3 regions of the Embleya sp. NPDC050154 genome follow, and region 3 is predicted to be linked to each of the others. Evidence: riboswitches for the same ligand, from Rfam matches in the RefSeq annotation. Region 3 holds a riboswitch; each other region holds the start of a gene.

Region 1 (2,256 bases), on a different contig from region 3:
ATCCGGTAGTACAGGCAGCACGTGGTGCGGCGGAACGCGCCGAGCGCACCGTGCAGGCCGGTTCCACGCAACCGGCCTGCGGCCAACAGGCCGTCGGCGAACACGCGTGTGGTCGCCACGAGTTCCGGCTCGGTCGGAGCCAGGTGCCGGTGCAACACGCGGGCCGCGCCGACCAGGGCCGACGCGGCGTTGCCCCACAGCAGCCGCTCGGCGACCGGCACCACCGCTCGGGTCGCCCCGGCGAGCGGCACCAGATGCCCGACCAGCACCGCGTCGTGCAGCTGCTCGATCCCCGAGCGATCGTCCGGCACCGGCGCCGGCGCCGGATCGGGCGCCCACAACTCGACCGGCCCGGCGTCCGGGAAGCGCCAGTACGTCCGGGCCGGATCCAGGTCGGGCACCACCCGGCCGAGCACCGCCGCACCCAGTGCCACCGACCACAGCCGCGAGGCCACGCCCAGATACAGGATCGACGCGGCGACACGCGGTTCCTCGGTCCGCAGCCGGGCCCGTACGTGCTCCACCCGGGCCGCCCACGCGGCGGGCGCGGCCGGGTCGTACAGCTCGGCCAACGGCCGAAAGCCCGCGCCGTCGGTGATCGGTCCGGTCCGCAGCTCGAAGTAGGGCCCCACGTCGGCGAGCCGGCGCAGCGGCCCGCCGCCGTGGGACCGCGACCGCCCGCCGGTCAGCGGCTGTCGCCCGGACGCCACAACACATCACCCGCACCGTCGGCGTTGGCCCGCCGGGCGAGGACGAACAGCAGGTCGGACAACCGGTTGAGGTAGCGCGCGGTGAGCGGGTTGACGGTCGCGGCACCGCCTGCCGTCGCCCGCTCGTCCGCCTCGATCAACGCCCAGGTCGAGCGCTCGGCACGTCGGGCCGAGGTGCGGGCCACGTGCAGCAGGGCCGCGGCCGGGCTGCCGCCGGGCAGTACGAAGGAACGCAGCGCGGCCAGTTCCGCGTTGAACGCGTCGCAGTGCTCCTCCAGCCGGGCCACGTCCGCCTCGGTGATCCGCAGCCGGGTGTCCCCCTCGGCGATCGGCGCGCACAGGTCGGCGCCGACGTCGAACAGGTCGTGCTGCAGTTGCGCCAGTACCGCGCGCGTCTGCGGTTGCGGGTCGCCGAGCGCGAGCACGACCCCGATCGCCGCGTTGGTCTCGTCCGTGTCGGCGTACGCCGCCAACCTCGGATCGGTCTTGCGCGTACGGGAGTTGTCGCCCAGCGCGGTCGTGCCGGCATCGCCGGTACGGGTGTAGATCCGGCTCAAAACCAAGGACATGGTCGGCACCGGCCTCTCTCGGGGAAATCCGCCCCGGTTGGTGAGGTGGCGACGACGTGAGTCTCCTGGCTCTCGGATCATCGCTCCTCCCGGCCTTCCGACCCGTCTCGGGGCCGTGGCCGGTTCGGGAGTCGCTCCCCGATCACAGTGGCGGGACCGCGCCGGATTCACACCGGCTTCCTCGTACCGCCGTCGCCTTGCGCCTCCCACCATGACACGCGCGACGGGCCCGGTCCACCGTCGGATCCGGACCACGCGTGCGGGTGAAGCTTGCCGCCGGTCCGCGCGCCGAGCCCCGGACCGGCGCGGGTAAAGCCCAGGATCGGATTCCGAGAGCGGCTCCCTCGGCCGGCGTCGGCCCGGCGGTATCGGCGCCGAAGGGTGCCGACGGGCGCCGGAGGGTGCCGGTGAGTCGATCCGCGATCCGGCCGTGCCGGGAAATCAGTGCCGGAGGTATGCGTGTCCACGGTGTCCGGAACACCTGAACCAGCCGGTCCGACGCGTCGGGTGGGTCGGGCATGTCGGGTACGTCGAGCGGGCGTGCTCCTGGCGTGTTGTGTGTCGCTGTTCGGAGCCGGGTCGGGGCATCCAGCCGCCTGTGCGGGGTGGTTCGGCCCCGAGGGGATGCATCTCGCCTCCTCCGTACCGCTCTTCGATGCCGGCTCGGCGCGACCGACTCCTTCCGCTGCGGACTTCGACGCCGGGTCGGGACATACCGCCCCGCCCGCCGGACCCCTCGGCGCGGGGACGGCAGGCCCCACCCCATCCGCATCGCTGTTGAGCGCCGGCGCCGGGCGCCCCGTCGGGTCCGGCGACCGGGTGCGGTCCAGGGACCAGCCCGAGCCGAACCTGCCACCCGTCCCGCGTGCCGTCGCCGATCGGGTGGGCACTCGCGCCGGGCAGTCGGTGGACGTCCCGGTCCTGGCCGGCGACTCCGGCGAAGGGCTGGTCGTGCTGTCGTACACCAATCCCGAACA
Region 2 (2,256 bases), on a different contig from region 3:
GCCGTACTCGTGCTCGCTCGCCAGTCGCAGCGCGTCCTCGTAGTCGGCCGCGCGCAGCACCGACAGGACCGGACCGAAGATCTCCTCGCGGTACACCCGCATCGAGGGCGTGACGTGATCGAACAGCGACGCGCCGACGAAGTAGCCGTCCTCGTGGCCGGGGACGCGCACGTCACGGCCGTCGACGAGCAGCTTCGCGCCCTCGCGCACGCCGATGTCCAGGTAGTCGTGCACCCGAGCGAGCGCGTCCCGACCCACCAACGGGCCGAAGTCGGCGTCGCGATCGTGGGAGGGGCCCACCCGCAGCGTGGCGATGCGCTCGACGAGCTTGGCCACCAGCGCGTCCGCGGTCTCCGCGCCGACCGGAACCGCGACGGAGATCGCCATGCAGCGCTCGCCCGCGGAGCCGTATCCGGCGCCGATCAGGGCCTCGACGACCTGGTCGAGGTCCGCGTCCGGCATCACGATCAGATGATTCTTGGCGCCGCCGAAGCACTGGGCGCGCTTGCCGCGCGCGGTGGCCGAGGTGTACACGTACTCGGCGATCGCGGTCGAGCCGACAAAGCCCAGCGCCTGGACGCGCGGGTCCTCCAGCAGTGTGTCGACGGACTCCTTGCCGCCGTTGACCACGTTCAGCACACCCGGCGGCAGTCCCGCCTCGAGGAAGAGCTCGGCCAGGCGCAGCGGTACCGAGGGGTCGCGTTCGGACGGCTTGAGGACGAACGCGTTGCCGCACGCGATGGCCGGGGCGATCTTCCACAGCGGGATCATCGCCGGGAAGTTGAACGGGGTGATGCCGGCGACCACACCGAGCGGCTGGCGCAGCGAGTGCACGTCGATGCCGGTACCCGCGTTGTCGGTGAACTCGCCCTTGAGCAGGTGCGGGATGCCGACGGCGAACTCCACAACCTCCAGGCCGCGTTGCAGGTCACCGTGGGCGTCGGCGATAGTCTTGCCGTGCTCGGCCGACAACAGCTCGGCGAGCGAATCGCGTTCGGGCTCGACCAGTTGCAGGAATCGGGAGAGCACCCGGGCGCGCTTTTGCGGGTTCCAGGCGGCCCACGCCGGTTGTGCCTGCTCGGCGTCGGCGATCGCCGCCAGCGTGTCGGCGCGGTCGGCCAGCGGGACGCGCGCCTGCACGCGTCCGGTGTTGGGGTCGTACACGTCGCCGAACGCGCCGGACGCGCCTTGGACGTGCTTGCCGCCGATGAAGTGGGAAAGCTCGCGGACCATGAACGACCTGTCTCTCGTCAGGTGCGATCCGGAGGCGGGGCAATGACCCGACCACGGCAACCGCCGCTTCGGGGAGCGGGGTTGCCGAGGTCGGGTGGCACGTGAGGGTGGTCAGGCGAGCCCGACGACCTCGACGTTCGCAAGATCGTCCGGGGCGAGTGCGCAGACCGGCGTCATGCGTGTTTGCTCCATCCTCGTGGACAACACGGATATACCCGCGGCCGGTATCCTGACTTCCGGATCGACACACGCCGCCCGCCTTCCCGGCTTTCGCCAGTGGCGTGGTGCCTCGGCAGCGCACTCCCCGGTCACAGTGGCGGGACCGTGCCGGATTCACACCGACTTCCCTGCACCGCGGACCTTGTAGTTCAAGACGATATAGTCGGACGTCCTAGTAAGTCCAGCGCCGATCGAGCTTGATCGCGTGCGGGAGCGACGTGACGAGGTGGCGGTCCGGGCATCGCGAGGACGTCACCGCCGGAACGGGGGCGGCGGGTGCACGCGTGCGCACGTTCGACGTGTGGTGCCGGTGCCTTGCCGTGCCGGAGGGGGATCTGCGCCCGCCTGCGCGGCTATCGGATGTGCTTCGGCTCCGTGACGGCCGTGGTGGGTTCGAGCCGCACCGCCGCGGCGGCGCACGCCTCGACTCGGGCGCGGGCAAGTCCGATGGCCGGGTGGGCGTACGCCAGACGCTCCGCGTTCGCCAGTGCGGCGCGGGCGGCGTCCGGGTCGCCCGCGGCGGCCGAACAGATCGCAAGCAGACATTCGCACTCGGCGCCCATCCAGCGACTCCGTTGCCGTGCGGCGCGCCGACGCCATCGGCGAGCCCGCGCCGCCGCCCGCTCCACGCGCCCCTCGTACAGGTCCAAGGCGAACTCGGCCACGCAGCCCTTGCGGCGATGGGCCCGCCCGGAACCCGCCACGGCGGGGCGCAGTGTGGGCAACATCGCGGCCGCGTCCGCCGAACCCTGGACCAGCAGCATCGCGGAGAAGTCGGTGTGCGCGTGCGACATCATGCGGCCG
Region 3 (2,256 bases):
GTGGCCTTGAGGGTGGCGATCTTGGCGTCGACCGGCGGCGTCACGTAGTCGTAGATCAGCACCACGTCCGGCTTGCGTTCGGCCACCTGCTCCCAGGAGACCTTGGTCCAGCGCTCGTTCAGGTCGGCGAACACGTTGGTGCCACCGGCACGGGTGATGATCTCGTTGAGCATCGAGTTGCCGCCGGTGGTCTGCGCGGCGTCGGCGCCCGAGTTGTACACGAACACCTTGACCGGCGCGGCGCCGGCGAGCCGCGCGGTGACCGCGTCGAGCCGCTGCCGGAACGCGGCGGCGGAGCGCTCGGCGCGCTCGGGCACGCCGAAGATGCCGCCGATGGAGCGGAGTTCGCCGTAGAGCTGATCGAAGGTGACCGGCGCCTTGGCGCAGCCCTCGGGGTTGAGGTGGGTCTTGATGTTCAACTCGCCGAGCCGCGCCCGGGTGTGGCCGGACGACTCGGAGAAGCCGTCCGGGTAGCCCGAGTAGACGAAGTCGGGGGTGGCTTCGAGGAGTTTCTCCAGCGAGGGTTGCGCGTCGGCGAGCACCGGGATCCGCGCGTACGGCTCCTTGTACTTGTCGCCGATGGTCCGGCCCTTGAGGTAGGCGGTGCCCACCATCCGGTCGGCCAGGCCCAGTTCGAGCATCAGCTCGGTCGCGTTGGAGGTCAGCGTCGCGGCGCGCTGCGGCGGCCGGTCGTAGCTCGTGGTCACACCGCAGTTGTCGGTGTCCGCGTACGGCTTGTAGGCGGCGGGTGCGGGAGCGGCGGCCTTGTCGTCCCGCACGGCGCCGCCGCACGCGGTCGCGAACAGCGCGAGGGCGGCCACCGCCGCGGCCCACGAATATCGGTGTGCCGCCGGCATCCGCCCGGGTATCTGCGTACGCATCGTCGAAGCTCTCCCTTGCGAGTCCTCGTCGGGGGAACTCGGGAGGGAGTACGGCGGCGGACACCGCACGGCGCCGTCGTCCGACGGACCCGCCCGCGAGGTCCCGGAAGTCCGCGTGCGTGAGGCGTACGCGGGCGACGGCAGGTCTTCGGACTCGTGGGCGGGTCCCGGGAGCCACGGGTGTGGCCGGGATGCCTACCGGTCGTCGCTTCCCGGGACCCGTTCGACCGGGGCCCAGTGCGTGATGACGACTTTCGTTCCCACTTACCGCTGCGGGGCAGTTCCGGATTCGCACCGGATTCCCTCTTGCGACACCCGGAATCGGTCGAAGCCGGGTGAACCGTTCGCAAGGGCAGCCTAACCAGGGCGCCTCGACCGTCGAGCGAGGGGGCCGGGACAGGCGCGCCGAGGGTCGCGGTGGCCGAGTGAAGGGCCACGGCGGGAGGACCGGCTCGGGTCCGGGCAGGGTCCCGCGCTCGGGTACGTGCCCACCCTTACCCGCTTCGCGCCGTGCCCGCCTACTCCGCGCGCTCCGGTACATGCCCACCCCGCACCCGCTGCGCGCAGCGGCCGCCTACTCCGCGACCAGGATCTCCAGCCCCACGTCGCGCAGCGCGTCGAGCGCCTCCGCATCGGCCGCGCCGCTCGTGATCAGCAGGTCGATGTCCGCCAGCGGGCACACCTCGGCGAGTTCGACCCGGCCCAGCTTCGAGCCGTCCGCGACCACGACCCGGCGACCCGCGGCTCGCAACATCGCGCGTTTGGCCTCGGCCTCGGGCAGGTTCACATTGGTGATGCCCCCGGTGGGATGCACGCCGTTGCAACCGATGAAGACCGTGTCGGCGTGGATCCGCTCCAGAATGTGGTCGCCGAGCGGATTGATCAGCGAGTGCTGCAACGGCCGCAGCGTGCCGCCGGTGACCACGACCGAGAACCGCGGGATCGCCCGTTCCAGCTCCAGGGCGATGGTCAGCCCGTTGGTGAACACCACGAGGTCGCGCAGTTCCTCGCGGTCCACCAGCGCGCGGGCCACGAACGTGGTGGTCGTGCCCACGTCCAGCACCACGCTCTCGGACGGCGACACCAGTGCCGCGGCCGCCCGCCCGATCAGCGTCTTCGCCGGCGACGCCGAGGTCAACGCCTCCTCGAAGGACGGCTCCACCCGGGGGTCGCGGCCGGTGAACATCGCGCCGCCGCGGACCCGGCGCAGCCGGCCCTGCCGCTCCAACACCTCCAGGTCGGCCCGGACCGTCACCCGCGAGATGCCGAACGCCTCGGCCAGGTCGGTGACCTTGGCGAAACCCCGGTCCGCGATCGTCGCTGCCATCCGGGCGCGGCGGCCCTCGGCGGGCAATCCGTCGGTGTCGTCGTCAGG

What was found. Region 3 has a riboswitch for cobalamin ahead of ACIBSV_RS15445 (ABC transporter substrate-binding protein). Riboswitches for the same ligand answer to the same signal wherever they lie in the genome.
Region 1: another riboswitch for cobalamin. It lies ahead of ACIBSV_RS25340 (cob(I)yrinic acid a,c-diamide adenosyltransferase); the one in region 3 lies ahead of ACIBSV_RS15445 (ABC transporter substrate-binding protein).
Region 2: another riboswitch for cobalamin. It lies ahead of ACIBSV_RS33750 (CoA-acylating methylmalonate-semialdehyde dehydrogenase); the one in region 3 lies ahead of ACIBSV_RS15445 (ABC transporter substrate-binding protein).

Annotation. Positions count from the first base shown of each region.
Region 1 is NZ_JBITJP010000012.1:134,211-136,466, reverse strand. It holds gene ACIBSV_RS25345 ((2Fe-2S)-binding protein) at 1-710, opposite strand, end outside; gene ACIBSV_RS25340 (cob(I)yrinic acid a,c-diamide adenosyltransferase) at 686-1,279, opposite strand; cobalamin riboswitch at 1,338-1,464, opposite strand; gene ACIBSV_RS25335 (Ig-like domain-containing protein) at 2,099-2,256, shown strand, end outside.
Region 2 is NZ_JBITJP010000019.1:139,505-141,760, reverse strand. It holds gene ACIBSV_RS33750 (CoA-acylating methylmalonate-semialdehyde dehydrogenase) at 1-1,233, opposite strand, end outside; cobalamin riboswitch at 1,435-1,605, opposite strand; gene ACIBSV_RS33745 (hypothetical protein) at 1,806-2,256, opposite strand, start outside.
Region 3 is NZ_JBITJP010000006.1:167,811-170,066, forward strand. It holds gene ACIBSV_RS15445 (ABC transporter substrate-binding protein) at 1-881, opposite strand, end outside; cobalamin riboswitch at 1,003-1,241, opposite strand; gene ACIBSV_RS15450 (DeoR/GlpR family DNA-binding transcription regulator) at 1,456-2,256, opposite strand, start outside.